Regions from separate parts of the Kribbella hippodromi genome, predicted to be linked through region 1. Evidence: riboswitches for the same ligand, from Rfam matches in the RefSeq annotation. Region 1 holds a riboswitch; the other holds the start of a gene.

Evidence for each region. A riboswitch is a leader RNA that binds a small molecule or an ion and turns the genes downstream of it on or off. The one in region 1 is predicted to bind glycine.
Region 2: it holds a riboswitch for glycine, as region 1 does, so the genes downstream of both, ABD260_RS01990 (L-serine ammonia-lyase) here and gcvP (aminomethyl-transferring glycine dehydrogenase) in region 1, are expected to answer to the same signal.

What each region holds. Positions count from the first base shown of each region.
Region 1 is NZ_BAAAPH010000042.1:4,602-19,898, reverse strand. It holds gene ABD260_RS36905 (IucA/IucC family protein) at 1-689, opposite strand, end outside; gene ABD260_RS36900 (pyridoxal phosphate-dependent decarboxylase family protein) at 686-2,173, opposite strand; gene ABD260_RS36895 (MMPL family transporter) at 2,331-4,481, opposite strand; gene ABD260_RS36890 (serine hydrolase domain-containing protein) at 4,578-5,837, opposite strand; gene gcvP (aminomethyl-transferring glycine dehydrogenase) at 6,067-8,907, opposite strand; glycine riboswitch at 8,995-9,084, opposite strand; gene ABD260_RS36880 (dihydrodipicolinate synthase family protein) at 9,100-10,008, opposite strand; gene ABD260_RS36875 (MerR family transcriptional regulator) at 10,024-10,590, opposite strand; gene ABD260_RS36870 (bifunctional nuclease family protein) at 10,875-11,369, opposite strand; gene ftsR (transcriptional regulator FtsR) at 11,417-12,112, opposite strand; gene ABD260_RS36860 (zinc-ribbon and FHA domain-containing protein) at 12,099-12,635, opposite strand; gene gcvH (glycine cleavage system protein GcvH) at 12,759-13,142, opposite strand; gene ABD260_RS36850 (DUF881 domain-containing protein) at 13,194-14,117, opposite strand; gene ABD260_RS36845 (small basic family protein) at 14,119-14,451, opposite strand; gene ABD260_RS36840 (DUF881 domain-containing protein) at 14,448-15,284, opposite strand; gene clsA (cardiolipin synthase ClsA) at 15,289-15,297, opposite strand, start outside.
Region 2 is NZ_BAAAPH010000001.1:386,750-402,046, reverse strand. It holds gene ABD260_RS02040 (ROK family transcriptional regulator) at 1-423, shown strand, start outside; gene ABD260_RS02035 (hypothetical protein) at 416-592, opposite strand; gene ABD260_RS02030 (hypothetical protein) at 589-714, opposite strand; gene ABD260_RS02025 (alpha/beta fold hydrolase) at 801-1,553, opposite strand; gene ABD260_RS02020 (DUF998 domain-containing protein) at 1,550-2,227, opposite strand; gene lysX (bifunctional lysylphosphatidylglycerol synthetase/lysine--tRNA ligase LysX) at 2,337-5,693, shown strand; gene ABD260_RS02010 (hypothetical protein) at 5,746-6,663, shown strand; gene ABD260_RS02005 (hypothetical protein) at 6,740-7,081, shown strand; gene ABD260_RS02000 (helix-turn-helix transcriptional regulator) at 7,434-8,261, opposite strand; gene ABD260_RS01995 (hypothetical protein) at 8,365-8,511, shown strand; gene ABD260_RS01990 (L-serine ammonia-lyase) at 8,498-9,871, opposite strand; glycine riboswitch at 9,952-10,044, opposite strand; gene ABD260_RS01985 (DUF3817 domain-containing protein) at 10,042-10,395, opposite strand; gene ABD260_RS01980 (alpha/beta fold hydrolase) at 10,505-11,476, shown strand; gene ABD260_RS01975 (alpha/beta hydrolase) at 11,473-11,799, shown strand; gene ABD260_RS01970 (M24B family metallopeptidase) at 11,806-12,828, opposite strand; gene ABD260_RS01960 (GntR family transcriptional regulator) at 13,313-14,050, opposite strand; gene ABD260_RS01955 (LamB/YcsF family protein) at 14,175-14,927, shown strand; gene ABD260_RS01950 (5-oxoprolinase subunit B family protein) at 14,927-15,297, shown strand, end outside.

The DNA of each region.
Region 1 (15,297 bases):
AGGGACTTCACGCGGCCCGCCGCGACCAGCTCGGCGACTCGCGGCCGCTGTAGCACCGCCGCCGCCTGCCAGGGGTGCGCGGGAACCAGCACCCGCCCGTCCGACGGAGTGATACCGGCCAGCGCGCCCATCAGCTGTAGAGCGTCCAGTCCCTGCAGTGAGGGCGCGCCGGCCACCTGGTCCGACGACACCAGCTCGGCGTCGGCTTCGAACCAGTGCACTGCGAAACGACCGCCGAGCTCCGGCGAGTACGCCGCCAGCTCTGCGCCGCTCAGTCCGTCCCGGCTCTTCGGCGCCGGGTGATTCAGGTGCCCGAACAGCAACGCCTGCTCGAACTCCAGGAAGCGTCCAGGCCCCCGCTCACCATCGGCTTCCTCGACAAAGCGCGCGACGTTGCGTACGGACTCGGCCGTACGCGCCGCCAGGTCGTCGATCTCCGCCGGGTCAGCGTCCGCGGACAGCACCCGTACCAGGTCCTGAGGCGCGGGCGGGGCACCGTCCAGCAGCACGTCCGTGAACTGATGCAGACCAGTCCGGGACGCGTGCTCGACCCGGGCCGTCACGGTCGACGCGCCGACCGTCAGCGTCAACGGCCCGGTCGCGACCGGAACCGAGGCCTCCCGGGTGTAGCACCGCAGAATCGCGTTCAGATGGGCTTCGACAGCTACTTCGACTGCTATTGGGCTCACGCCGCTCCCTCGCCGGTCAGGACGTCGAGGCCGGTGGCCACGACCTGGTCGAGCAGTTCCTCGATGTCCGTCGCGGTCGCGTTCGGGTTCAGCAGCGTCAGCTTCAACGCGACCGTCGCCGGCCGGCCACCGCGAGCAGGCAGCTTGGTCCGGCCGATCAGCACCCGGCCGGACGTCAGCAACCGGCGCCGGACCTCCCCCTGGACCGCGTCCACTCCGGCCGGGTCCAGGCCCTGCCCGGCGACCCGGAACAGCACCGTGGTCAGGGTCACCGGCGCCAGCAACTCGAGGTTGCTGTCGGCAACGACCCGGGCCGCGGCGGCATGCGCCAGCTCGTGGCAGGTGTCCAGCATCGTGCCCAGCCCGGACCGGCCGTACGCGGTCAGCGTGGTGGCAACCTTGACCGCATCCGGACGCCGGGTGGTCTGCAGGCTGCGGCCGAGCAGACCGTCCAGCCCGCAGTCGATGTCGTCGGCCGGGTTCAGGTAGTCCACCGACCGGTCGAACGCGGCGAGCCTGGTCCGGTCCGCGACCAGCAGCACACTGGTCGCGGCCGGCTGCCAGCCGATCTTGTGCAGGTCGAGCGTGACCGAGTCCGCCAGTGCCACCTCGGCCAGCAAGGGCGCGAGCCGCTCGGAGAACAGTGCGCCGAACCCGTACGCCGCGTCGACGTGGACCCAGACGTCGTGCTTGCGGGCCAGCTCGGCGATCGGTGCGATGGGGTCGATCGAGCCGAAGTCCGTGGTCCCGGCCGTGGCGATCACCGCGATCGGAGTCCGGCCCGGTAGCGCGAGTTCGTCCGCGAGTACGTCCGTACGCATCCGGAAGTTCTCGTCGGACGGGATCGTGATCACGGCTTCCTCGCCGAGCCCGAGCGCGGCGCAGGCTCGCTGGACCGAGAAGTGCGCGAGCTCGGAGCAGAACACGACCGGGCGGTGCAGTCCCTGCAGACCGTTCCGCCGTACGTCGATCCCGGCCGCGGCGGCCGCGCTGTCACGGGCAATCAGTACGGCGAGCAGGTTCGAGATCGAACCGCCCGGGGTCAGTACGCCATCTGCTTCCCGGCCGAAGCCGGCCAGGTCGGCCAAGGCGCGTACGACCCACTGCTCGATCGCCAGCGTGGCCGGACCGGAGTCGTACGTGTCCATCGAGGCGTTGCTCGCCGACGCCAGCGCATCCGCGTCGACGGCCACCTGGAGCACCGGCGGCTGCAGATGCGCGGCCGCGTGCGGGTGGCTCAGGTCGATCCCGCTCTCCGCGAGCAGCCCGGCGATCAGGTCGAGCGCGGCGGACTCCCCCACGCCGGTCGACGGCACCCTCGGCTCGCCCAGTACTTCGGCCGCGCGCCGCAGCACCACGCCCGGCGAACCGTGCGGCAACGGACCCCGATCCCGGTCCGCAACTGTCGAGGCCAGCGGCCAAAGGTTGGTGAACGGGGTGCGGAGAGGTGCGGTCACGGCGGTCAGACGCGCGGGCTGCGGCATCCAGTGCTCCCGGGAAGTTGTCGAGTAAGGCAACCCTTACTAAGGCAGCCCTAACTTTTGCCCGCCGCACGCACGGTGTCAACTCGACTACCGCCGAAAGTGGCGATCCTCACCCCCGGGCCGGCGCGGCCGCGCTCAGGCACGGCCGCGCCGGGAATCAGGACCGAGTGACCGACTCCAGCGGTTTCGGCTCGGAGGCGTCCTCGGGTGACTTCTGCCGGTCCTGGTGACCCGGCCACCAGGCCGCGTGGCCGATCAGGGCCGTCAGGCTCGGGGTAAAGAACATCGCCATCACGAAGGCCGCGACCACGATGCCGAACGAGACGGCGAATCCCATCTCGGTCAGCAACGAGTTGCCGGCCAGCATCAAGGTGGCGAACGTCGCCGCCAGGATGAACCCGGCCGCGGCGACGGTCGGACCGGCGTGCCGGACTGCCATACTCGCAGCCTCGCGCGGATCCCGGCCCTCCCGCGCCTCTTCCCGCAGTCTGGCGATCATCAGGATGTTGTAATCGGTGCCGATGGCAACGACGAACAAGTACATGATCACCGGCAGCATGAACATCAGTCCGGAATGCCCCAGGCTGTTCTGGAAGATCAGTACCGTCGCACCGAGCGTCGCGCCGAAGCCCAGCCCGACCGAGATCATCAGGTACCACGGCGCGACCACACTGCGCAGCAGCAAGGCGAGGATGATCATGATCAACAGCGCGGCCAGCGGGAACACCGTGCGGTAGTCATGGTTGACCGCGGCGTTGATGTCCTTGTAGATCGACGACATTCCACCGACGAGCGCCTTCGTACCCGGCGGGGCGTCGGCGTGCGCGACGTCGCGGACGGCACCCACCGTACGCAACGCCTCATCGGTCGCCGATCCATAGCCGAGCGTGACCGTGATGTTCGCGGTCCGGCCGTCCTTGCTGATCGCCGCCGGCAGTACGTCGGCAACGCCCGCGACCGCGGCAAGCTTCTTCTCGTACGCGGGCAGCGTCGCCGGATCGAGCCGCCCGCCGCCGGTCGTGGTGACCAGAACCGAGGTCGGCTCGGCCGCACCGGCCGAGTACGCGGACTGCATCTCGGTCTGGACGACCATCGACTCCTTGGTCTTCGGCATCGAACCGGCGGCCAGATCGAAGGTCGCCTTGAAGCCGAGCGTGCCGAGCGCGAGCGCGACCATCACGATCCCGGACACCGCGGCGAACAGGGCCGGCCGGCGCTGAACCCCGCGACCGAGCGCCGCGAACCGCGCGTTCGAAGGCTCCTTGCGCCACGCCTTCGACGGCCAGAACAGCACCCGCGGCGGAATCAGCGAGCAGATCGCGGGGAACAGCGTCAGCGCGGCAACGAGCGTCACGGCGACCGTGATCGCCAGCGCCGGCCCCATCTGCTTCAGGAAGCCGAGCGACGACAGAAGCAGCGCGAGGAACGCGATCATGACCGCACCGGCCGCCGACGCGATCGCCTCACCGACCCGCCCGACCGCGTTGATCATCGCCTCCTTGGACTGCTCACCCGCCCGCAGCCGCTCGCGATAACGGAACATCAGGAACAGGTAGTAGTCGGTGCCGACCCCGAGCAGTACCACGATCAGCAACGCCGAGATCGAACTGCTCGCCTCCAGCCCGAACAGCTTGGTGGCGTCGGCGATCAGCCCGTTGGCCGTCGTCGACACCAGCGCGAGCAGGACGATCAACGGCAGCAGCGCGAGGATCGGCGACCGGAAGATGATCAGCAGCGTGATCAGGATGATCGCGAACGTACCCACGAAGGTCAGCATGTCGGCCCGGCTCGACGACTCCTGCTGATCCAGGCCCTGGACCGCCGAACCGCCCAGCTTCGCGTCCAGCTGGGTACCCTTCGTCAGCGCCTTCGCGTCGTCGCGCAGCGTCTTCGCGGCGTCCAGCTGACTCTGCTGGCCGGCGTTGTTGGTGTCCATCGACACCAGCCCGAGCACGTACTTGCCGTCCTTCGACGGCGGCCCCGGCACGACCTGCTCGACCTGATCGATCTTCTTCGCGCCGAGCTCGGTGGTGATCTTCGCGGCGTCCTTCAGATCGGCGGGACTGAGCCGCCCGCCGTCGGACCGCGAGTACAAGACGATGGCCGACGGCGTGAACGCGGTCGGGAACGCGCTCTGCTGGAGCTCCGCGGCCTGGATCGACTCGTAGCTCTTGGGCAGGAAACTGCTCTGGTCACTGCTCGACGGCAGGCTCGGCGCGGTCGCCACCACGGCGACCGCGATCACGAGCCAGGCCACGATCGTCCAGATGGGATGACGGACGGCAACGCGCCCGATGCGATGGAACATTTCGGTCTGCCTCCGGACAGGAAAGAACTGAGGCAACCACCATCACCGAAGCCGCTGACACCGCCCTGACATCAGCCTGACAGCCCCTGGCACGAGCTAGTGGTTCCCGTACGGCGTCCTGGTGAGAACGAAGGTCGCCACGTTCAGGTGCGTGATCGTGGCGCCGTCGCGGATCACCCGGAGGCGTTCGCCGGCGAGGTAGCCGTCGCGCCCCTGGTAGAGGTCGGGACCCAGCGGCGTCAGGCGGGTGGTGAGGCCGCCGGACAGTTGCAGGATGCCGCCGGAGACCGTGATGGTCATCGGCGTGTTGCCCCAGTACCAGTGGCCGAGCAGATCGGTGCCCTGGGCCAGCGTCGGTTCGGGCACCCACTCCTGCGTGATCGGCGGTTCGTAGCTGGTGAGGATGCGGATCAGGTCCGGAGCGAGCGACGCGACCCGGCCGTACGTCGCGTTGCCGAGGGTGACCGCGCCGACACGGCGATCACGATCAACGAACAGGCCGGCCAGGAAGCCGGGCATCGAGCCGGTGTGACCGATCAGCAGGTGCGGATCATCCGCGATCAAGCGCAGGCCCAGCCCGTACGACGCGGTCAGCCCTTCCTGCGGATCGGACGCCACCGGCGCGGCCATTTCTTCGACCGAGTCGCGGCTGAGTACGTCGGTCACCGGGTCGATCCAGAACGCCGCGTACCGCGCCAGGTCCTCGATCGTGCTCCACAGCTGCCCCGCCGGGGCCATCGCGCCCGAGTCGTACGCGGGCTCCGGAACGAGCTGCCCGCTGAACGGATGCACCGAAAATCCATCCGCGGCCGGGGCAGTCGGGAAGTACGTCGTACGCTTCATCCCCAACGGATCAAGGATCCGGGACTGCACCAGGTCCAGCCACGCTTCGCCGCGTACCCGGCTGACGATCTCGCCGAGCAACCCGTACCCGAGGTTCGAGTAGTGATGCCGCCGATCCGCCGGGCCGGCCGCGTGCGCGTCGTCCATCGCCGCGACCAGCTCGTCGTACGAAACCCCCGGATTCCGTTCCCACCAAGGGCCTTCGGGCTCCGCGTTCATCCCGCCACTGTGCGCGAGCAGGTGCCGTACGGTCAGATCCCCGAACGCCACGCCCGGCAGATGCTTGCCCACGGCATCATTCAGCCCGAGCAGCCCTTCGTCCCGGCACTGCATGATCAGGACAGCCGTCAACGTCTTGGTGATCGACCCGATCCGGTACTGCACGTCCACGCCCGGCAGATCCCCACCAGCAGTGGCGAACCGCCCGCGCTCCCCCGCCCAGGCCAGCGCCCCGTCCCGCAACACACCAGCACAAACCGAAGGCACCTTACTCCCACCCTGCCCCGCCGCCACCTCGGCAAACAGCGCAGCAGCAGTATCAGGACGCACACCACTCACCACACAACCTCCACAACTCCAAACCGTCCAGACATCCTAAATGCCGCTCGCCGCCACCACCGCTCGGCGGCTCGACAGTACGTATATCTCCACAGCTTCGTCTCCAGCCGCCGCCCCCGCCTGCGGGCGGGCGCGGTGGCCGTATACGTACTGTCGAGCTGCCGGATTCCTGGGCAGGGCGCGGTTATTGGAAGGCCTCTGGGGAGGGGCAGGAGCAGATGAGGTTGCGGTCGCCGTGGGCGCCGTCGATTCGGCGGACCGGTGGCCAGTACTTGGCGGCGCGGTCCACGGAGCGGGGGAAGGCGGCTTCCTCGCGGGTGTAGTGGTGGTCCCACTTGTCGTTGATGACGGATTCGGCCGTGTGCGGCGCGTTTACCAGCGGGTTGTCGGTGGCTGGCCACTCGCCGGCCGCGACCCGGTCGATCTCGTGCCGGATCGCGATCATCGCGTCGCAGAACCGGTCGAGTTCGCCGAGGTCCTCGGACTCGGTCGGCTCGACCATCAGGGTGCCGGCGACCGGGAACGACATCGTCGGGGCGTGGAAACCGTAGTCGATCAGCCGCTTCGCGACGTCGTCGACGGAGATGCCGGTCTCCTTGGTCATCGGCCGCAGGTCGAGGATGCACTCGTGCGCGACCAGGCCGTTCTCGCCGGTGTACAGCACCGGGAACGCACCCTCGAGCCGCTTCGCCACGTAGTTCGCGGTCAGCACGGCCGCCTTGGTCGCGGCGGTCAGGCCCTCGGCGCCCATCATCCGGATGTACGCCCACGAGATCGCCAGCACGCCCGCGGAACCGAACGGCGCGGCGCTGATCGGACCGACGCCCGACTCCGGACCGGCCTGGTCGAGCAGCGGATGGTTCGGCAGGTACGGGGCCAGATGCGCCGCGACCGCGACCGGACCGACGCCCGGACCGCCGCCACCGTGCGGGATGCAGAACGTCTTGTGCAGGTTCAGATGGCTGACATCGCCACCGAACTCACCCGGCTGCGCGAGACCGAGCAGCGCGTTCAGGTTCGCCCCGTCGACGTACACCTGGCCGCCGTGGTCGTGGACGATCTTGCAGACCTCGCGGACACTCTCCTCGTACACGCCGTGGGTCGACGGGTACGTGATCATGATCGCGGCGAGCTTCGTGCTGTGCTCGTCCGCCTTCGCTCGCAGGTCGTCCAGGTCGATCGTGCCGTCGTCGTTGCCCTTGACAACGACCACCTTCATCCCGGCCATCACCGCGGACGCCGCGTTGGTCCCGTGCGCGCTGGCCGGGATCAGGCAGATGTTCCGCTCGAAGTCGTCGCGGCCGTGGTGGTACCCGCGAATCGCGAGCAGCCCGGCCAGCTCGCCCTGGGATCCGGCGTTCGGCTGGATCGACACCTTCGCGTACCCGGTGACCTCGGCCAGCCAGCGCTCCAGCTGACCGATCAGCTTCACGTACCCGGCCGCGTCCTCCACCGGCGCGAACGGATGCAGATCCGCGAACTCCGGCCAGGTCACCGGCTCCATCTCGGTGGTCGCGTTCAGCTTCATCGTGCAGGACCCGAGCGGGATCATCCCGCGGTCCAGCGCGTAGTCCATGTCGGACAGCTTGCGCAGGTACCGCAGCATCGACGTCTCGGACCGGTGCGTGTTGAAGACCGGGTGCGTCAGGTACTCGGTCGTCCGCGGTACCGCGATCGCGCCGGCGTCGAGCGTGTCGTCGTACTGGACGCCGAACGACTGGCAGACCCGGGTCAGCGTGGCGACATCGGTCTTCTCGTCGCAGGAGATGCCGACGTGATCCGCGTCGACGAGCCGCAGCCAGATGCCGTTCTGCCGGGCGGCGTCCACGACATCGGCGGCACTGCCAGGCACGCGCGCGAGCACCGTGTCGAAGAAGTCGCTGTGTACGACCTCGACCCCGCCCGCGCGCAGCGACGCGGCGAGCTTGCCCGCGTACGAGTGCACCCGCTCCGCGATCGCGCGAAGCCCTTCCGGACCGTGGTACACGGCGTACATCGACGCGACCACGGCGAGCAGGACCTGCGCCGTACAGATGTTGGACGTCGCCTTTTCACGCCGGATGTGCTGCTCACGCGTCTGCAGCGCCAGCCGGTACGCCGGGGCGCCGTCGGCGTCGATCGACACGCCGACCAGGCGACCGGGCAACGACCGCTCGAGACCGGAGCGTACGGACATGAAGCCGGCGTGCGGACCGCCGTAGAAGAGCGGTACGCCGAAGCGCTGCGACGACCCGATGACGATGTCCGCGCCGGCCTCACCCGGTGCCTCGAGCACCGTCAGCGCGAGCAGATCGGAAGCGACGGCAACCAATGCGCCGCCCTCGTGCGCCGCCTCGATCAGCGGCTTCAGGTCACGGACAGCACCGTTCGAACCCGGGTACTGCACCAGGAACCCGAAGAAGTCGCCCGCCGGCAGACCGTCGGTGGTGTCGGCGACGACAACCTCGATGCCAAGGGCCTCGGCGCGCGTACGCACCACCGCGATCGTCTGCGCGAAGCAGTCCGCGTCGACCAGGAACCGGTCGGACTTGCTCTTCTTGTTCGAGCGGTGGGCCAGCGTCATCGCCTCGGCGGCCGCGGTGCCCTCGTCGAGCAGCGACGCGTTCGCGGTCGGCAGGCCGGTCAGGTCGGAGACGACGGTCTGGAAGTTCAGCAGCGCCTCGAGCCGGCCCTGGGAGATCTCCGGCTGGTACGGCGTGTACGCGGTGTACCAGGCCGGGTTCTCGACCAGACGGCGGACGATGACCGACGGGGTGAAGGTGCCGTAGTACCCCTGGCCGATCATCGAGGTGGCGACGTTGTTGCGGGCGGCGAGCTGGCGGAGCTCCGTGAGCGCGTCCACCTCGGAGGCCGGCTCCGGCAGCCGCAGCGGCTCGGCGGAGCGGATCGAAGCCGGGACCGCCGCGTCGACCAGCGCGTCCACGTCGGCGTACCCGAGGAGCTCGACCATCCGGGCGATCTCGTCCGGGCGCGGCCCGATGTGCCGGTCGGCGAAGGTCGCCGAAAGCTGCGGTGAGTTGTTCATCTAGAGGCTCCGTTGCTGGCAAATGCGTCCGGTCGCCTCCCCCTCTGTCACCCGCGCGCGGTCTCGCGCGCAACGCTCCAGAGTCGCCTGTGACACTCGGTCCATGGGCCTGAGAGGTTCCGGGGAGGAATTGCCCCTTCGGCGCCCGATGACACGGGTCTCTCCCGAGTGTTGTGTACGGCTGAACCGAGGCTACCAGGAATCCGGGAACAGTTCGGGCAGCAGCCTGCGGGCGTCCGGCCGCGCCGCCGCGACCTGCTCGGCCGTGGCCGACTGCATCGGCCAGCGCACCCGCGTCCCGGCGTCGTCCCAGTCCCCCACCGCCCAGTCCCCGACCGCGGCCAGGAACTTGTCCAGCGCCGGGTTCGACAGGCCGGCCTTCTGCAGCGGCGCGACATGCGCGGCGAAGAACTCACCGATCCGCCGCTCGACATCCAGATCGGTGGCGTACTTCACCGCACCGTTCGGTGAGAGCGCCGCGACGTTCGAGTAACTGCCGTGCGCGCCGAGTGACGACATGCTCGCCAGGAAATGACCGGGCACGAAGATCGACAATCCTGACTGCAGCGCTTCGTCGAACCACGCCTTGTCACCACCGGCGGTCTTCAAGCCGATCAGACTTGGTACGGCTTCCGCGAGCTCACCCAGTTGCCGCGGACCGATCGTGGTCTTCGCGTGGGGCGGGTTGTACAGCACGAGTGGTACGCCATCGGCCGCATCGGCAGTCCGGCGAAGGAAGTCGAGCACTTCGTACGCGTTCAGCGGAAGCCAGTCCGGGACGATGACCTGGATCGCACCGGGCGACAACCTCGCGGCACGTCGTACGCGTCCGAGCTGCACTTGGGCCGACGGGTGACTCGCGCCGAGCTGGAACGGTTTGTCGGCGCCCGCCAGCAGCTCGTTGATCCGGTCGAACTCGGCTTCGGTGAGCGTTTGAAACTCCCCGGCCGTGCCATGCGCGTAGAGCCCGTCGACTGTCGTCCTGGTCAAAGTCTCAGCTTGAGCTTCGAGCCGGCTGAAGTCGATCGAGTCGTCCGGGTTCAGCGGCAGCAACAACGTCGCCCACACACCGCGGAGCGAGTCGGCAGTGAGTGGGCGCACGGGACGTACGTTACGTCAGCCTGTCATCCGGGCGCGACGGCGCGCGGCGAGTTCGTCGGTGTGCGACTCGGAGTCGCCGTCGTCGTGACCGTCGGCCCGCTCGGTCGGCAGCTCGGACAGTGAACCCTCGACCTCACGCCAGACACCGCCGAGCGCGATCCCGAAGACACCCTGGCCGCCGGCCAGCAGGTCGATCACCTCGTCCGGCGAGCTGCACATGTACACCGACGCGCCGTCGCTCATCAGCGTGATCTGGGTCAGGTCGTCGAAGCCGCGCTTGCTCAGGTGCGCGATCGCGGTCCGGATCTGCTGCAGCGAGATCCCGGCGTCGAGCAGCCGCTTGATCACCTTCAGCAACAGGACGTCGCGGAAGCCGTACAGACGTTGCGTCCCGGAGCCGGTGGCCGGCCGGACCGAAGGCGAGACGAGACCGGTCCGCGCCCAGTAGTCGAGCTGCCGGTAGGTGATCCCGGCCGCGGCGCACGCGGTCGGGCCGCGGAACCCGACGTCCTCCGGCATCGGCCGCAGGTCGTCGTCGAACAACAGACCCTGGACCCCGGCGGAAGCCTCCGCGGCCGCCATGGCCTCGGCGTGCGCGTCGGACGTCGACTGCGCCGTCAGATCCGTGTCGCCGGTGCGTGTCACGCCTGAGCCTCCCTGGATACTGCTTGGATACCGACTGGTACGAGCCATCTGCGTGGAGTGACAGCACCCCACGACTTCTTCACGGTAAGCCGCCGCCCGAACCGGGTCAACGACAACCGCATCGAGCCGAGAGCGTGTCGCGACCGCCGTACGAATCGTTACTTAGCCGATCTTGTACCAATCCCGCACCGATCCTGCCGTGGGCGGCCGGAACCAGCGGCTCAGCTCTTGTCGAAGTCCTCCGGAGTCACCTGGTCGAGGAACTCCCGGAACCGCTCGACCTCCTCTTCCTCCACGACCTCGTCGGCGCCGTCCGTCTCACTCTCCGGGACGGGGATCCCGGCCTCGGCCAGGATCTCCTCGGTGCAGAACACCGGCGTGCCGGTGCGCAGCGCGAGCGCGATCGAGTCCGACGGCCGCGCGGAGATCTCCGTCTTGTCGTCGAACACCAGGATCGCCTCGAACACGCCGTCGGTCAGGTTCACGATCCGGACCTGACTGAGGGTGTGCCCGAGCACCCGGAGCGTCTCGGCGAACAGGTCGTGGGTCAGCGGCCTGGGTGGTTCCATCCCTTGCTGGGCGAAAGCGATCGCACTTGCCTCGGCAGCGCCGATCCAGATCGGCAGATACCGCTCCCCACCGACCTCCCGCAACAGCACGATCGGCTGACTCGAGGGCATCTCAACCCGGACTCCGACCACGTCGACTTCGCGCACACCTTCAGCCTACTCCGCGGTCAACCCAGAGCGGATATCAGCGCGGGTCAGCGTGGGAGGCGGGAGCGGACCAGAGCGGTGTGCAGGCGGACGGTGAGGGCGGCCAGCTCCGCGGTCTGGTCGGTCCGGCGCGGGCCGGTGACCTGCTCGATCAGGCCGACTTCGCGATCGGCGGCAGTACGGAACGCGCGCAGGTGCCGCGGCTCGAGGCCGTAGCCGGCCAGCTCGGCGGCGACCTGGGCGATCACGATCGCGTCGCCGGAGTAATGGTTGCCGCTGGCCACCACCAGGCCGTGGCTCTCCAGCTCACCGAGCAACTCGGCGGAGACGCCCGCGGCGGTCCGGAGCTCCTCGCGGGTCAGCCGCAACTCGGTGCTCGCGGCACCGAAATCGTCCGCGACCGGCTGACCGGGTGTCTGCGGCAACGAAGCCGGCGCCACCGGCGGACCGGCGGCGGCCGGACGCAAGCCGCGGTCGATCGCGCCGAGGTGTTCCTTGATCACCTTGAGCGGCAGGTACTGGTCGCGTTGCGCGGTCAGTACGTACCGCAACCGCTCCACGTCGGCAGCACTGAACTTCCGGTACCCGGAAGCGGTCCGGGCCGGTGTGACCAGCCCTTCCGCCTCCAGGAACCGGATCTTCGAGATCGTGACGTCAGCGAACTCGGCCTGGAGCAGCTGCAGCACCTCGCCGATGCCGCGGCCGTCGGCGGGCCCTTCGGTGCCGGCCTCAGGCCTGGCCACTGGCGTAGTAGACCAGCCGGTACTTGCCGATCTGGACCTCGTCGCCGTTGTTCAGCAGCACCTCGTCGATCCGGTCCCGGTTCACGTACGTGCCGTTCAGGCTGCCGACGTCGCGGACCTTTACGCCGTACGCGTCCCGGCGGAACTCGGCGTGCCGGCGGGACACCGTCACGTCGTCGAGGAAGATGTCGCTGTCCGGGTGCCGGCCGGCGGTGACCACGTCGACGTCGAGCAGGAACCGGCTGCCCGCGTTCGGGCCGCGCTGGACGATGAGCAGGGCGGACCCGGCCGGCAGCGCGCCGACGGCGGCCTCGTCGTCGGCGGTCAGCGGCTCACCGGTCTGCTCCGGCTCCGGCTCGGCCCCGATCGGGGTCAGCATCGCGGTGTCGGTCACCCCGGGCACCGGCTGGGGAGTCGCCGGGGCTGCCGCCGGGCGGTCCGCGCCAGGCAGCATCGCTCCGCACTGCGAGCAGAACCGGCTGCCCTCGGAGTTCTCGTGCCCGCACTGGTTGCAGAACGGCATGCTGTGATCCTCCCGATCGCCGGTGGTCCGGCGACGTTTTCGATAGACCCCGTATTGACAGTGTGGACATAGGCCTCAACCCTCGACCAGCGGTTGAGGCCCGGTAACGCTATCAGTTGGCTGTCAGCTCTGGTCGAGCTGTCCCTGATAGGTGTCGGCATCCATCAGCGCCGCCACCTCGGCGGCGTCCTCGACCTCGATGTCGAGCAGCCAGCCCTCGCCGTACGGGTCGGTGTTGACCAGGTCCGGCTGGTCGCCGAGCGCCTCGTTCACCGCGGTCACGGTGCCGTTCACCGGAGCGAACAGATCGTTCACGCTCTTGGTCGACTCGAGCTCGCCGCAGGAGTCACCGGCCCGCACCACGGTGCCGACGTCGGGCAGCTGCACGTACACGATGTCGCCGAGCTGATCCTGGGCGAAGTCGGTGATACCGACCCGCACCGGTCCCTCCTCGGCAGCCTTCACCCACTCGTGCTCGGCCGTGTACTTCAGGTCTTCGGGGTACACCGTCGTTCCCTTTCGTTAAACTGCAGAGCCGTTGCGGACTGCAGGGGGCAGCTACTTGGTCGGGCTGGCCGCCGGGCGAGCGTAACGATGCTCCTCCGGCGCGTGCAAGGCAGTGATCTGGAGGTTCGTCAGCTCGGTCACCTCGGCCGTTCCGCCGACCTGCGGGCCGGTCACCTCGCTGACCAGACCGCCCGGGAAGTTCGCCGCCCCGGACAGGTTGTGCGACTCACCGATCGCCTCCACCACGTACGGAGAAGTCACCTTCTTGCCGTCGATCGCGATTCCCGGCGCATCGTCCACGAAGTCGGTACTCGCCACCACCCGGACCGCTCCGTTGATCTGGATCGCCTCGGCGCCCGCGTCGCGGAGCTCCTCGATCGCGTCCAGCAGGTTGCTGGAGGTCATCTTGCCCTGTGGGTCGTTCAGCGTGATTCGTACCCCCGGGCCTTGCGCCGGCAGCGTACCGGCCAGGATGCCGAGCGTCCGGACCTGGGCCTCGGCCTGTTCGCGGGCGGTCTGGGCCTTGTCCGCGCTGGAGGACAGCGAGTTCTTCCGCTCCTCCAGATCGGTGATCTCGCTCTCCAGCCGGCGGGTGTTCTGGCCGAGGCCGTCCAGGATCGCGATCAGGTCCTCGCGGCGGGCGTTCTGGTAGCCGTCGTCGGCCCGGTTCACCCGGACCTGGACGACCGCCATGCACGCCACCAGCGCGAGCACCAGGGCGACGATCGCCTGGCCGCGGGACGGCTTGAACCCGGTCCGGAGCCGGCGCAGCGCCAGGTTCGGCGTCTTCGGCTTGGGCATCGGCGTCGGCACGGGCTTGCTGCCGGGCTCCGGCTGGGCAGCCGGCTCGGGCTGGGCGGCCGGCTTGGGTTCGGGCTGGGCGGACGCGGTCGGCTCCGGCTTGTTGCCCGGCCGCGGGTCGGGGGTCTGGCCCGGGGTCTGGCCCGGGGTCTGGTCCGGTTTGTCGTCGGTCATGTCAGGCCCGGAAGATGTGCCGGCGGATCGCGGCCATGTTGGTGAAGATCCGGATGCCGAGCACCACGACCACGCCGGTGGACAGCTGCGAGCCGACCCCGAGCTGGTCACCCAGGTACACGATCAGGGCCGCGATCAGCACGTTGGACACGAACGACACCACGAACACCTTGTCGTCGAAGATCCCGTCCAGGAAAGCGCGCAGCGCACCGAACACCGCGTCCAGCGCCGCCACCACCGCGATCGGCAAGTACGGCTGCGCCCACTCCGGTACGTCGGGCGCGACCAGCAGGCCGATCACGACACCGGCAACGAGTCCGAGTACGGCGATCATTTCGGACCCACCTTCGCGTAACGCAACGCGATCGTCGCATCGGCCGGCACCAGCAAGGAGTCCTCCGTCGTGATGGTGGATCTAACATCGAAGTTGCTGACCAGGTACTGCACCCACTGCCCGCCCGAGCTCTGCGCGAACCGGGCCGGCATGGTCGCGGTGTCACCGATCGCGAGCACCGTGTACGGCGGGGTGAGCGAGCTGTAGTCGACCGTGATCGCGCTGCCCGCGCCGCGAATCGCGGTCAGCGAGGTGATCCGGTGACCGTTCACCGAGATCGCCTCCGCGCCGGCTGTCCACAGGCCGTTGACCAGCTGCTGCAGGTCGACGTCGAGGATGCGGCCCTCTTTGGCGTCGGCGTTCTTCGCGTCGTCGATGACCGCCTTGATCCCGGGCCCGGTGGCCGCGATCGCCCCGGTCTGCAGCTCCAGGTCGTCGAGCTTCTGCTGCAAGGCCGCACCGCTGCTGTCGTTGCTCAGTCCGCTCGCCTGCAGGCCGCGTACCTCATCCGCCAGCCCGGACTGCCGGCTGCGCAGGTCGGACAACCGGGTGTCGGCCTGGTTGATCCGGGCGATCAGCTCCTTGCGCTGTTTCTCCGCTTCCGGCGCGGCGCGGTAGTTCTGCGCGGCGGCGACGGCCAGCAAGAAGCCGAGTACGACGGTGGCCGCGACCAGCATCACCTTGTGCCGGGACCGGGCGGACTTTCCGTCCTGACTCGGCCGGGTCCTGGCGGCAGCGGCGTACCCCTCGTCGATCGGGTGCGCCATCAGGTTGTTCAGCAGCGACATCGACGCGTCGACGCGCCGTGGCTTGGACGGGGCTTGCTGGGTCACCTGTCTACCCGGC
Region 2 (15,297 bases), on a different contig from region 1:
GTTGGCTCGGAGGCGATCGCAGCGCTGGGCCGCCAGGCCGCACTGGACAATCCGCAGTCGCGGCTGGCCGAGCTGGGCGGAGAGCAGCTCGACACCGCCGACGTGTTCGCCGCGGCAGCAGAGCGCGATCCGGTGGCACAGGCCGTGGTGCAGCAGGTGGCGCGTACGTTTGCGCGTGCGCTGGCGCCGTCTGTTCTCGTACTGGACCCGACCGCAGTGGTGATCGGTGGCGGTGTCGCTCGCGCCGGTGCGGTCCTGCTGGACGCCATCGCGGACCAGCTGCGCCTGCTGACCCTCAACCACCCGCGGCTGGAGCTGTCCGCGCTGGCCGAGGATGCAGTAGTCACCGGGGCGATGCGGATGGCGCTGGACGAGGTGTGGCAGCGCAAGCTCCCCACCCCGGCCATGACCAGCACTACCTAGCTACTGCGGGTCCTTTCAGCACCTTCGCACCGGGCGCGCCACACCAGCACGTGTAGGTGAGCTCGTACACCACCTGTCCGGCCAGATCCACGCGCCGGTCGAGCCCGGTCACCATGCTCAACGGCAACAGCGAGCGCCGATCGCACACCGAGCAGGTCACGACGATCATCGCGGACCCCAGCTGTACATGCGGCTGAGGTAGAGCCGGGACAGCAGTCGTGCGTGCTGGCGTACGTCGTCCAGGAACCACTTCCAGCGAAGCCCACGGCCTATCGCGAATTGATCACCCATTGTGCACATCCACTACACAGAGAAGCACTGCCACGATCGTTTCAGTGCAATAAGCGTACGCCTCCACGCCCGGTGTGCGGAAGGGTTTATTGCCGGTGGACTGCGGTCGCGACGGCGTCGGGGCGGTCCAGGTGGACGAGGTGCGCGGAGTCGGACAGGATCTCGACCCGGCCGCCGATGGCCGCAGCGAGTTCCTGCTGGCCGGCGAGCCAGCGTTTCGCCCCGGTCTGCGATCCGCCGCCGGTCGCGACCAGGACCTCGGTGGGCGCGACCTCGGCGATCGGCCCGGCCAGCAGCTTCGCTGTTTCGGCCGCCATCTCCCAGGTGGCCGCGAGCTCGTCCCAGAACAGCAGCCACGAGGTCGCTGCGCCGTACCGCGCCTTGATCATTGCCTTCGACAACGGCTCGTTCCGGGTCAAACTGCCGTACCGGACACTCAGCCGGCGGAATGACGTACCGATCAGCTGCGGCCCGCCGATCCGCCCGAGAAACCGTGCCAGCCAACGGATGACCCGGTCGCCCGGCGCCCCCGGGTAGAACATCCGCCACCCGGTCTCCGAGGTCAGGCTGCTGTCGACCAGCACCAGCCGCGTCACCTCCAGCGGCCGGGTCAGCGCCCAGCGCAGCGCGGCCAACCCGCCGATCGAGTGACCGATCAGCCCGACCTCCGCGCCCGGCTCCAGGCCGGCCGCGGCCCGGAGCGCGTCGACCTCGGACGTGACCGGTGTCCGCCAGGGATCGATGATCCGGACATCCAGGTCCGGAAGCAGGCCGGCGACCTGGGCGAACTCCTCCGGAGTCTCGGCCAGGCCGGGCAGCACGATCCACGTCACACTCATCGAGAGCAAGCTTGCCTCAAGGCTGGTAACAACGTCCCGAGCAGCAGGCAGGTCAGCACCGTCGTGACCCGTTGCAGGATGCCCGGTGCGATCACCTCGGCGCCGCTCAGCGTCTCGTACGCCACCACCGATCCAAGCCAGACCTGCGTCACCACGACCCCCGCGGCGAGCAGCGCGACCGTCTTGGCGAACCATCCGCCCCACCCGTAGCGGCGGATCGCCAGGACGGCGAACACGCCCAGCGCGATGGTGCCGGCACCCGCGATCGTCGAGGTCGCCTCGTGCAGCATCAGCGCGAACCCGGCTTGCCCGCCCGCCTCCTCCGAGTCCCGGCAGGCCGTACCCACCGACGGCGCGCAGGCCATCGGCATGAACGAGTCGAACATCGTCCCGATCGCGAACAGGGCAGTACTGATCAGCACGCCGGAGATCTCCCAGCGGACGTTGCGGGCCCGGCGGGACAGCACCACGGCGGTCAGCGTCAGCAGGCTGCTGACCAGGTCCATCGCTCGCGCGTACGGGCTGGTCGCCTGGTCCCGCGCGCTCAGTTCGCTGAGGAAAGAGATGTGGACGTTCAGCGGAAAGCCGGCGATCGCTTCGAGAATGAGGCTGCAATAGATCACGGCCGCGGCGATCATCAGGGCGCGGACCAGGCGGTACGGGACGGCGAGCATGTTCCTCAGCCTGTCAGGTCAACCAAAGTCTTGACTGTGGCGTCAACTGTACTGTTGAGGTAGTGCTAGGTCGACCGAAGTCTCAGCAAACTAATGGGATGATCGGCTGGTGCGGTCGGAGGAAACAGCAGTGGTACCGGCGTGGCAGCACCGCGCCGCGGTCTGGGTTGGCCGCGTGGTCGCGGCTGCTGCCGTGTGGTCGTTTCTTGCGATTCCGTTGCGATTCGTCGCCCCGCGACTGGTCCGGCACGCCGACATGGCCTTCGAGTTCGTCGGCATCCCGGCCGGGCACACGATCTTCTCGGCCGTCTATCTCGCCGTCGTCGGCAGTGCTTTGCTGCGCGGTAAGCGAGCCGCGCTGCTCTGGGTGCTCTGGGTCTTCGAAGGCCTGTGGCTGTTCGGCCTGACCGCCTACATCGCGTTCAGTACGGTCCGGCTGAGCAGCCCGCGCGGTACCGAGTGGCTGTCCGACCTCGACCGCACCTCGGCGACGGACCTGGAATGGGCGATCGTCCAGGCGGTCGTGGTGATCGGCCTGATCGTGCTGCTGTGGAAGATCCGCGCCGCCTTCCCGGCCCGGCTCGCGACCGGAAGCCGCCGGCTCGCGATCGGCGCGCTGGTGTTCGGGATGCTGATCTCGCTCGCGGTCAGCGTCACCCTGACCCAGATCTTCCCGCGGACGCTGACCGGCCAGCGGCAGAAGATCGGCTGGGCGGTGGCGGCCGCCTTCGGCCAGTCCCGCAGCAAGATGTCCGGCCACGAGGGCCACGGCTGGATCGGCCTGTCCGTCGGTGCGATCTCGGCCGCCTCGCTGGTGCTCGCGTTCTGGATCTTCCTCCGGTCGGTGCGCCGCGTCCGCTACCTGACCCAGCCCGAAGAGCTGGATCTGCGCCGGCTCCTGCTGCTGCACGGCGAACGCGACTCCCTCGGGTACTTCGCCACCCGCCGCGACAAGGCGGTCGTCTTCTCCCCCGGCCACGACGCCGCGATCGCGTACCGGGTGGTCAACGGGGTCAGTCTGGCCAGTGGTGATCCGCTCGGTGATCCGGTCGCCTGGCCGGCGGCGATCCAGCGATGGCTCGCCGAGGCGCGGACGTACGGGTGGTCCCCCGCTGTCCTTTCGGCCAGCGAGGAGGCCGCGCAGGCGTACGTCGACGCGGGCATGCGGGCGTTGTCGATGGGTGACGAGGCGATCATCGACGTCGCGGACTTCACCTTGGAAGGCCGGACGATGCGCCCGGTACGCCAGGCGGTGACGCGGGTGCAGCGAGCCGGGTACCACGCCGAGGTGGTCCGGCACGGTGATCTGTCGCCGGAGGCCCTCGCGCAGTACGTCCAGCTGGCCGAGAAGTGGCGTGGCGCCCGGACTGAGCGTGGTTTCTCGATGGCGCTCGGGCGGCTCGGCGACCCGGCCGACGCCCGGTGCGTGATGGTCATCGCGCGGGACGCCGACGGTGTCGTACGCGGCCTGCTGTCCTTCGTACCGTGGGGTGTCCGGGGTGTTTCGCTGGACCTGATGCGGCGCGATCCCGAGTCCGTGAACGGCCTGATGGAGTTCATGGTGACGTCGTTGGTCGACGCGTCCGGCGACCTCGGCGTGCACCGGATCTCGCTGAACTTCGCGATGTTCCGGGAGATCTTCAGCGACGCCGAGCGGGTCGGCGCCGGGCCGTTCCTGCGCTTCACGAACGCGCTGCTCACCGCGGCCTCGCGGTTCTGGCAGCTGGAAAGTCTTTACCAGTCGAACGAAAAGTACCTGCCCCGCTGGTCGCCCCGGCTGATCTGCTACTCGCGTGGCGCCTCGCTGGCGCAGGTGCTGCTGGCAGCCGGTACGGCGGAAGGCTTCCTGCCCGCGCCGCGGCCGTGGACTCGCGTGGACAGCGTCGGCGCCGCCGACCGGCACGCGATCAGGTCCGCGGACGGGCTCGCGTTCACCACCGCGGTTCGCGAGCAGGAGGTCGAGCTGCTGCGGCCGGCGCTGCCGACCCGCAAGCTGACCGAGCAAGAGCAGATCCGGCGGACCAAACTCGCGGAGCTTGTTGCCGCGGGCATCGATCCGTACCCGGTCGGCGTACCGCGGACGGAGACGCTGGAACGGATCCGGGAGCTGTACCCGAACCTGCCGCCGGACCACCACACCGGCCACACGGTGTCGGTGACCGGCCGGGTGCTGCGGATGCGGGACCACGGCGGCCTGTCCTTCGCGCAGTTGCAGGACGGGCTGACCCAGCTGCAGGTGATGCTCACGACCGACGCCTGCGGCGCGGAAGCGCTGGACCGGTGGCAGCGGCTCGTCGACATCGGCGACCACGTCAGCGTCACCGGCGAGGTCGTCACCAGCCGTCGCGGCGAGCTGTCGGTCGCGGTCACCAGCTGGGTGATGGCGGCCAAGTGCCTGCATCCGTTGCCGGACAAGCGAAAGGGCTTCACCGACCCGGAGGCGCGGGTCCGGCTGCGGCACATCGACCTGGTGATGAATCCGGACTCGCTGCGGATGATGCAGCAGCGCAGTGCGGCCGTCCGCGCGATCCGGAACGGGTTCGAGACGCGGGGCTTCATCGAGGTCGAAACGCCGATGCTGCAGGCCGTCCACGGCGGTGCGAACGCGCGGCCGTTCGTCACGCACATCAACGCGTACGACACCGAGCTGTTCCTGCGGATCGCACCGGAGCTGTTCCTGAAGCGGCTCAGTGTCGGCGGGATGGGCAAGATCTTCGAACTGAACCGCAACTTCCGGAACGAGGGCGCCGACGCGACCCACAACCCGGAGTTCACCTCGGTCGAGGCGTACCAGCCGTACGCGGACTATCACGTGATGCGCGAGCTGACCCGGGAGCTGCTGATCGAGGCGGCGACCGCGGTGTACGGCAAGCCGGTGGTGCGCCGCGACGGCGAGGAGCTCGACATCTCCGGCGAATGGCCGGTGATCACGGTCCACGACGCGGTCGGCCAGGCCGCCGGTACGCCGATCGACCCGGATACGCCGATCGAGCGGCTTCGGGAGCTGTGCGCGGAGCATGGCGTGCACACGACGTTCGACCTGACCGCCGGCGAGCTGGTGCTCGAGCTGTACGACGAGCTCGTCGAGCCGAACACGATGCTGCCGACCTTCTACACCGACTTCCCGCTGGAGACGTCGCCGCTGACCCGGACCCACCGCACCGAGCCGCGGCTCGCGGAGCGCTGGGACCTGGTTGCCTTCGGCGCCGAGATCGGGACCGCGTACTCCGAGCTGGTCGACCCGGTCGAGCAGCGCCGCCGCCTCACCCAGCAGTCGCTCAAGGCGGCCGCGGGCGACCCGGAGGCGATGTCGCTGGACGAGGACTTCCTGTCCGCGCTCGAGTACGCGATGCCACCGACCGGCGGCCTGGGCATCGGCGTCGACCGGGTGATGATGATGCTGACCGGCCAGAACATCCGCAGCACGCTGGCGTTCCCGTTCGTCCGCCCGGCGCCGCGCGAGTGATGCTCTACTCTGGCAGCTGACGCGCGGGTGGGGACCTGGGGGTGTGTGGGGAATGAAGCGCTGGGTTGCGCTCTGTGCTGGGCTTGGTGTCGTGGTCGGGTGTGGTGCGGAGCCGCAACAGACGCCTGGGCCGAGTGCGTCGGCTACCGGTAGTGCGGCGCCGGCGCCCGCGTCGTCGGTCCCGGCTTCGGGGCCGTTGAGTACGGCGGCGTACCAGGCGGAGCTGCGCCGGATCGACCAGGTGCTGACCGAGTCGGCCCGGCGGCTGACCCGGGTCCGGACGGCCGAGGGGCTGGCCGATTCGATGAGTACGGTCGCGGAGACGCTGAACACGGTCGCGATCCGGTTGGCGGCACTGACGGTGACGACGCGGTTGAACGCCGTACACGAGCTGCTGAAGGAGCGGATCGGGGTAGCGGCCGCGCAGCTGACGTCATCGGCGCCGAAGACCGAGGACGACGCGCGGTGCGGCGGGGTCGCGTACACCTCGCAGAAGGTCCAGCGGCAACTGCGCACCGACCTGGACTCGGCGATCGTCCAGTTGCAGCGGCTGAAGCTCAGTTTCGGCAAGACGCTGCCTGATCCGGGGCCGGCGCCGGAGCCGGTGCGTCCGCGGAGCGGGGAGATCCTGGTACGGCGTGGAGCTGAAGGCACCGGTCAGGTGAAGATCACCAACGGGACGGCGCATGACGTCGCGGTGTCGATCGTCAGCGACGGTCAGCCGCCGGGCGATCCACAGGTGATGGTGTACATCCAGGCGAGCGACACGACGACCGTGAAGCGGATCGGCGGCACGTACCACCTGTACTTCAAGAGCGGCAGCGACTGGGACCAGACCAAGCGCAAGTTCCGCGCGGACTGCTCCTTCAAGAAGTTCGACCAAACCTTCGGCCGCAACCAGGGCTGGCAGATAAACCTCCAGCCGACAACCCACGGCAACGCAGACACCACCCAAGTAGAGGCCTACTGAGGTCGTCGGTTACAGCCCCAGCTTGCGGAGGAGTTTGCCGAGGAAACCACCCGGTTCAGGGCGACTGGGTGGTGTGGTGGGGCTGGTCGGCGAAGCGGTTGGCGTCCCGGGTGGGCTGGTCGATGGATCGGTCGGCGGTGGGCTGACCGGCGCGGTCGTCGTCGTACCAGCTGTTGGCTCGGTGGGTGGGACGACTGGTGGGGTGGCGGTGACGACCGGGATGGTCGGTGCGCTGCTCTCCACGATCTGCGGTGCCGACGAGGTCGCCGGGCGCGTACCAGGGGTGACCGGCAACTGGACCGGCAACTGGACCGGCAACTGGGTTGGTACAACGCTCGGCGTCGCACCGGGCGACGGGATCGTCACCGCGGTCGGCGTCGGCGTGTGCGGGATCCGCGGCAGGTTCTCCGTCGGCTGACCAGGCTGCAACCCCGCGACCGGGCTGACCGGCTCAGGCCCGCCACCACCGCCTGGCAGCGGCAACAAACCCGCCCCGATCCGCGGCCCGCCGAACAACGCGACCAGGACCAGGACGAGGTATCCGAGCAGCAGGAGGCCGGCGCCGGTGGCGACCTGTCGCAGGCGCCGCGGGTTCTGCCAGGGCGGTCGGCGGGAAGCCGTGGCAGAGATCGGATTCACAAGTCCCGCAGGTTATCGGCTGAAAGGTCGTTTGAAACAGTCCTTGGAGCAAATTCCACCGCAGCCCGCACCAATTCAAGAATGTCATACCGTTTACGCGACAGTAGGAATGCATTCCGTTAGCTGACAGCTCAGGTCAGCGCTTGCAACCCGATCACCGACAACAACCGCAACTTCTCCGCCGCCTCGGTCCCAGGCGCCGCGGTGTACACGACGATCCGCAAATCACTGCCCGGTACCGCCAGCACATCGCAGTCGATGCTGAAGTCACCCACCTCAGGGTGCCGGATCGTCTTCCGCTCGGACCGATGGAATCCGACCACCCGCTCGTCCCACAAGCGCGCGAACTCGGCGTACCCGCGGAGTTCTTCGATCAGCGCCCGCAGTTCCGGGTCCTGTGGATAACGCGCCAGCGAAGCGCGGAGATCCGTGACCATCGCGTTCCGGAATTCGCGCTGCTGTTCCGGCGTCTGCACGATCCGCCCGCCCGGCTCGGTGAAATTCCGGTAGATGATGTTCCGCCGCCGGCCCTGGAATCGCGACGGGTCACCGGACATCGCCGCGAACAGCGGATTCCAGGTGATCATCGTCCAGGCGGCGTCGCACACGCAGAGCGGCGCGCCCTCCAGCTGGTCGACGATCCGCTGCACACCTGGCGGAATGTACGCAGACACGCGCCCGGGTGACGGCTCCACCTCACCGGCCAGTACGAACAGATGGTTGCGCTCGGCATCGGACAACCGAAGCGCCCGCGCCAGTGCCGACAACACCTGCACCGACGGCGACTCCGCCCGCCCCTGCTCCAGCCGCACGATGTAGTCCACCGACAACCCCGCCAGCTGAGCCAGCTCCTCCCGCCGCAACCCGGGCGCCCGCCGCCGTCCACCCACCGCCAACCCAACCTGCTCCGGCGTCACCCGATCCCGCCAACCATGCAACGTCCGCCCGAGCTCACCCATACAAGCCAGTATCCCGCCCCCACCCACCCACAACCTGGTACTGCCGTTCCCTAGGAAATCGTGGGTACTACCTGGTCGACACCGGCAGCGAGAGGGTGGACCCATGACCACAACACTCATCACCGGCGCAAACCGCGGCCTCGGCTACGAAACAGCCAAGCAACTGGTGTCCGCCGGCCACACCGTCTACCTGGAGCCTGCACGGCACGGTGCCGTGGTGACCGAGAGGACGCCGATCAGCATTCGATGACGTTGACGGCGAGGCCGCCGCGGGAGGTCTCCTTGTATTTGATCTTCATGTCAGCGCCGGTCTCGCGCATCGTCTTGATCACCTTGTCCAGGGTGACCACGTGGACGCCGTCGCCGTGCATCGCCATCCGGGCGGCGTTGATCGCCTTCACCGACGCCATCGCGTTTCGTTCGATGCACGGGATCTGGACCAGGCCGCCGACCGGGTCGCAGGTCAGGCCGAGATTGTGTTCCATCGCGATCTCGGCCGCGTTCTCGACCTGCTGGGGCGTACCGCCGAGCACCTCGCACAGTCCGGCCGCGGCCATCGAGCAGGCCGAACCGACCTCCCCCTGACAGCCGACCTCGGCGCCGGAGATCGACGCGTTCTCCTTGTACAGGACGCCGATCGCTCCGGCCGCGAGCAGGAACCGGACCGCGCCGTCCTCGGTCGAGCCCGGCACGAACCGGCGGTAGTAGTGCAGCACGGCCGGGATGATGCCCGCGGCACCGTTCGTCGGCGCGGTGACGATCCGTCCGCCCGAAGCGTTCTGCTCGTTGACGGCGAGCGCGAACAGGTTCACCCAGTCCATCACCTTCAACGGATCCACCGACCACGGGTCCTGCGACAGCTTCTGGTGCAGGGCGTGCGCGCGGCGCGGCACCTTCAGCCCGCCGGGCAGGATGCCCTCGGTCTCGCAGCCCTCGCGGACGCAGTCCTGCATGACCTGCCAGATCCGCAGCAGCCCGTCCCGGATCTCGTCCTCGGTCCGCCAGGCCAGCTCGTTGGCGAGCATCACCTCGCTGATCGACAGCTGGGACTCCCGGCACCGGTCGAGCAGCTCTGCACCGGTGGTGAACGGGTACTTCAGCGGGGTGGTGTCCGGCACGATCCGATCGCCCGCGGCCGCGTTCTCGTCGACGACGAACCCGCCGCCGACCGAGTAGTAAGTACGCTCCCGCAGCACCGCGCCGACGGCATCGCGCGCCGCGAAGATCATCCCGTTGGGGTGGTACGGAAGTGCTTTGCGCCGGTGCATCACCAGGTCGGTGTGCTCGTCGAACGCGATCTCGTGCGTACCCGCCAGGGCCAGCCGGCCGCGTTCGCGGATCGTCTCGACCCGGGCGTCGACGGAGTGCGTGACCACGGTCTCGGGGTCGGCGCCCTCCAGCCCCAGCAGCACCGCCTTGTTGCTGCCGTGCCCGTGCCCGGTCGCGCCGAGTGAGCCGAAGAGCTGCGCGCTGATCGTGGTGGTCGCGGTCAGCAGGCCGTCATCGGCCAGACCGAGCGCGAAGGTACGGGCCGCTCGCATCGGTCCCACGGTGTGGGAGCTCGACGGGCCGATCCCGATACTGAACAGGTCGAAGACACTGATCGCCATCGTGTGGAGGTTCCTTCCGGTCGCCGTTGACCGTTTGGTGTCCTCCCCGTTCTGTTGGGCGGAGTGCCCTCCAGAGGTGCCTCGCCCGTGCGGTGAAGGTGCCTGAGAGATTCTTGGGGAGAGTTGCTCCTACGGCGCCTGGGCCGGACCCAGGACTCTCCCGCACGGGTTCATGCGGCTGTTGAGTTGACTTCCGCTGTGGACGGTACGGCGACGCCACGCCCGGCGTCAATCCGGCCCGTCTTCACCGCCCAGATCTCGAAGAACCAGGTGAACAGCGGGGGAACACTCGCTGCCAGTGCGGCCAGGGTGACCGGCCAGGACCAGCGCAGTGGGCCGCGTACGGCCAGTACGGTCGCCACGTACACGACGAAGATGCCGCCGTGGATCGGGCCGAAGATCTTCACCCCGACCTCGTTGTCGGACAGGACGTATTTGAACAGCATGCCGATCAGCAACCCGGTCCACGAGATCGCCTCGGCGATCGCCACCGTCCGGAACCACCTGGCGTATTTGGTACTCATCAAGGACCGACCCTAACAACACTTTCAAGGGCTCGTTGGGTTACTGCCCCGGGTCGGCTGGGGCTCGTCCCCGATGCCGCGAGCAAGCGATTGCCGAAGGATCGGCGGCATGACTTTCTCCCGACGTGCCCTGGCCGGTGCGACCGTGCTCGGAGCACTCGCCGCCGGCCTGACGGCACTCCCGGCGGTCGCGGCCGCCAAGCCGCAGGTGCAGTGGACCGACTGCAAACCCGAAGGCAAGGACAAGCCCGCCGACGTGCAGGGCTCCCAGTGCGCGACGCTCCGGCTGCCGGTCGACTGGCGTGACCCCAGCGGGCCGACGTTCGACCTCGCGATCGCCCGCCGCACCGCCAAGGTCCCCAGCGAACGCGTCGGCGTCCTGGTCTTCGGCCCGGGCGGTCCCGGCGACTCCGGCGTCGACCGGATCAAGACCGGGATCGACCGCTTCAGTACTGACCTGCAGGACCGTTTCGACATCGTCAGCTTCGACCCGCGCGGAGTGGCCCGCAGCAACCCGGTGCGCTGCTCGGCGGAGCTACTCGCCAAACAGCCGTCTCCGATCATCAAGAGCGCGGCCGAGTTCAGTACGACCATCAGCTACAACCAGCAGCTCGCCAAGGACTGCCGTACGAACACCGGCCCGCTGTACGACCACCTCGACACCTGGCAGACCGTCCGTGACGTCGACGCGATCCGCCGGGTGCTCGGTGAATCCAAGATCACGTTCCACGGCAGCTCGTACGGCACGGTGCTCGGCGGGCAGTACGCGGAGACGTACCCCAACCGCGTACGCGCCATGGTCCTGGAGAGTGTGAGCGACCACAGCACGAACTCCACCCGCGCGTTCCTCGATGACCAGGCGGCCGCGGCACAGGACTCGTTCGACGAGTTCGTGAAGTGGTGTGACGCCACGACGACCTGTGCATTGCACGGCCAGGACGTCCACGCCGTGTGGGCGGACCAGCTCGCCAAGTCCGCTGATCCGTACAAACTGAGCTTTGTCGTGTTCAAGCTGCTCTACGGCCCGCAGTGGTCCAAGCTCGCGGACACGCTCGCGTGGCCCGCAACAACCAGGACATGAAGTGCCCGGGTCAGCTGACGGCGGTGTCCATCTGTCTCGGTGCACCGAAGGCCAACAACCCCCAGCACGTGCTGAAGGTGCGCGGCCTGAAGACCCCGGTACTACTGGCGAACGCGATCCACGACCCGGCAACCGGATACGACTGGGCGCGCAGCGTGGCACGGCAGCTCGGCCGGAGCGGCGTACTGCTCACGTACGAAGGCTGGGGCCACGGAAGCTACTCGAAGGGCACCTGCATGCAGAGCACGGTCGACAAGTACCTGATCTCACTGGACGTGCCACGGCGAGGCACCAGCTGCCCCGCCGTTGCACCGGTTGGCTGACGGTACTTACTTCCCGGGCAGGTGCGACCGGGTCCACTGCTCCAGACCGTCTGTGGTGATCGGCAGGTCCTCTGTCAGGATCTCCAGGCGGTCGGAGTGGACGACGACGTTGTCCTCGATCCGGATGCCGATGCCGCGCAGCTCCGGCGGGACGGTCTCGTCGTTCGGGTGGAAGTACAGGCCCGGCTCGACCGCGAGCGCCATCCCGGCCTCGATCGTGCCGGCGAAGTACGCCTCCGGCCGGGACGCGTCGCAGTCGTGCACGTCGAGACCGATGTAGTGACCTGTGCCGCAGACGATGTACCGCCGGTGCTGCTGGCCGTCGGGACCGAGCAGCTCGTCGAGCGACACGTCGAGCAGACCCCAGTCGCGCAGCCCTTCGGCCAGCACCCGCAGCGCTTCGTACTGGAAGGCCCGGTACGGCGCCCCGACCTTGACCGCGTCGAGTGAGGCGAGCTGCGCCTTGTGCACCAGGTCGTGTACCTGCCGCTGCGCCGCGGTGTACTCGCCCGTGGCCGGGAAGGTCCGGGTGACATCCGCGGTGTAGAGCGTCCGGGTCTCGACGCCTGCGTCCAGCAGGATCACGTCGCCTTCGTTCACCGGCCCGTCGTTGCGGACCCAGTGCAGCACGGGTGCATGGTTGCCCGAAGCAACGATCGACGCGTACCCGACACCGTTGCCGGCGGTCCGGGCGCGGCGGTCGAACGTACCCTGCAGCCAGCGCTCGCCGCCGCCCCGGATCGCCTCCGGCAGCTCACTGGCCACGTCGCCGAACGCGAGCACGCTCGCGGCGACGGCCTCGCGCAGCTGGTCAAGCTCCCAGTCGTCCTTGATCCGGCGCAGCTCGGCGAGGGTCTGGCGGAGCGAGTTGCCGTCGGTCGGCGAGGTCCGGACCAGCGCGTCGAGCATCGGCTCGACGCCGGGGACGGACAGGATGAACGGCACCGCCCCGCGGACCGCGGCCGGCAGCTCCTCGATCGGGCGGCAGGCAATCTGCAGTGCGTCCGACCAGTCCTTCAGGCCCGGCACCGGGCAAGTCGGAGGCCAAGCGGTCTTAGGAAGACAACTCACAAGACCAACTCCTTGGCTCACAGAACGACATGGCTACGATCCGACTTGTCCCCCGAGATCACCAGCACCGAACCCTCGGCCTGGCAGCCGGTCAGCCAGACGAAGTCGCTGTCCGCGCGGAACTGGTAGTCGGTGTCGTTCGACCGGACCGGCGCACGGCCGGCCGCGAGCGCGATCCGGCGGCCCGGCAGCGCGGCGGCCAGCTTCCGCCGGTGCTCGGCGGCCGCCTCGGCGAGCCCGTCCGGCACCGTGACGGTCCGGTCCACCGGCCCCCAGCCGCGGGAGATGAAGTCCCGGAAGCCCTTCGAATCGATCGGGCGGTACGACTTCGGGGTCTGATCGGTCCGGGCGTCATCGGTCATGAGCTGTGCTCCCCTTTGCAGCTGACGAGTTTCCAGCTCATCAACTCAGGTTTTCGCTTGCCGACGCAAGCCCTTATCCGCTAACGCGCGCGGAAGGCGGCGAGGATGCGCTGCTCGGAGTCCAGCAGGTACTCGTGCAGGTCCGCGGCGGCCTCGTCGTACTTCCTGGCTTCGAGCAGCTCCAGCAGCGCCCGGTTCCGCCCGATGTACGGCTCGTGCAGCTCGCGCGGGGCCGCGATCACGTGGAAGAGGAGTCGCAACTCCGCAAGCAGCCGGCCGGTCACCGCATTCATCCGGCTGCTTCCGGCCAGGCCGATCAGTTGCTGGTGGAAGCGCATGTTCGCCGTACCGACTGCCGGCCAATCGTCCGCTTTCGCGGCGGCCTCGGCCGCGTCGACCTCGTCCCGCAAGAGCACGAGTCGCTCCGCCGGAACCTCCGGGTCGAGCGCAGTCAGGCCGCGGACGACATCCACCTCCAGTACGCGGCGCAACCGGTACAGGTCGATCACGTCGTGCTCGCCCAGCTCCGGGACGAAGACGCCGCGATGCAGCTTGTAGACCAGCAGACCCTCGTGGGTGAGCAGCCGGAAGGCCTCCCGCAGCGTGTTCCGGCTGACCTCGAGGACCTCGGTCAGCTCGACCTCGGACAACTGGGCGCCGGGCGGCAGTGCGCCCTCGGTGATGCTCCGGCGGAGGATGTCCGCGGCGCGCTCGGCCGAGCTGCTGCGGTCCAGCCGCGCGACATCGGCGGCCACGGTCCGCAGCCACGCCTGCCGCCCGGTCTCCCGCTGCATCCCCTCGGCCCCAGGCGTACTCATGCCCCGATCATCCCGCACTCAGGGTGAAAAGCGGAACAGCGCTTGCCGGATTGTTGAACAATCTCTAGGCTCGGACCAACGGACCAGGCCGGAGTTTCGGCAGGCAGGACGTGCGGAGGTGGCGATGGATCTGAACGCGGATCTCGGCGAAGGCTTCGGCTCCTGGCCGATGGGTGACGACAGCGCCCTCCTGGACGTGGTGACCAGCGCGAACGTGGCCTGCGGCTTCCACGCCGGCGACCCGTCGATCATGCGCCGGGTGACCGCGCGGGCGGTCGAGCGCGGCGTCGCGATCGGCGCCCACGTCGGGTACGCCGACAAGGCCGGTTTCGGCCGGCGCTTCGTCGACATCGAGCCGGACGCGCTGCGTGACGAGGTCGTGTACCAGCTCGGTGCGCTGGACGCGTTCGCGCGGATCGCCGGCGATCGGGTCCGGTACGTGAAGCCGCACGGCGCGCTGTACAACACGATTGGCCACCATGAAGCACAGGCCGCGGCGGTGGTTGCCGCGGTCGCCGACTACGACAAGTCGCTGCCGGTGCTGGGTTTGCCGGGATCGGCCTGGCTTCGGCTGGCCGCGGACGCCGGCCTGACTGTGGTGCACGAGGCCTTCGCGGACCGCGCGTACACCCCGGAGGGCACGCTGGTGTCGCGGCGCGAGGCCGGGTCGGTGCTGCACGACGCGGACGAGATCGCGGCGCGGTGTACGGCGATGGCGACCGGGCAATCGATCCGGGACAACGGGGGCGGATCGCTCATGGTCGCGCCGGCGTCGATCTGCGTCCACGGTGACACCGCTGGCGCCGTCGATATCGCCCGGCGGGTACGCGGCGCCCTGGAGGGAGCGGGTGTGACGATGCGCCCGTTCACCGGCTGATGCGGCTGCTCCCGTCGGGAGATCGCGCGATGCTGGTCGAGCTCGACAACCTCGACCAGGTCCTCGGGTACTACGCGGCGCTCGTCGCGGATCCTCCGGCTGGTGTGATCGACATCGTCCCGGCGGCGCGCACCGTACTGGTCACGACCTCCGGGCCGCTCGGTGCGCTGTCGCAGGCGCTGCGGGTGGTGACGCCGGCCGATACCACGCAGGCGGCCGGTGACCTGATCGAGATTCCGGTGACGTACGACGGCGCCGACCTCGACGACGTCGCCCGGTTGCTCGACTGCAGCGTGAGCGAGGTGATCGCGCGGCACACCGGCGACGAGTGGACGGTGGCGTTCTGCGGCTTCGCGCCCGGGTTCGGGTA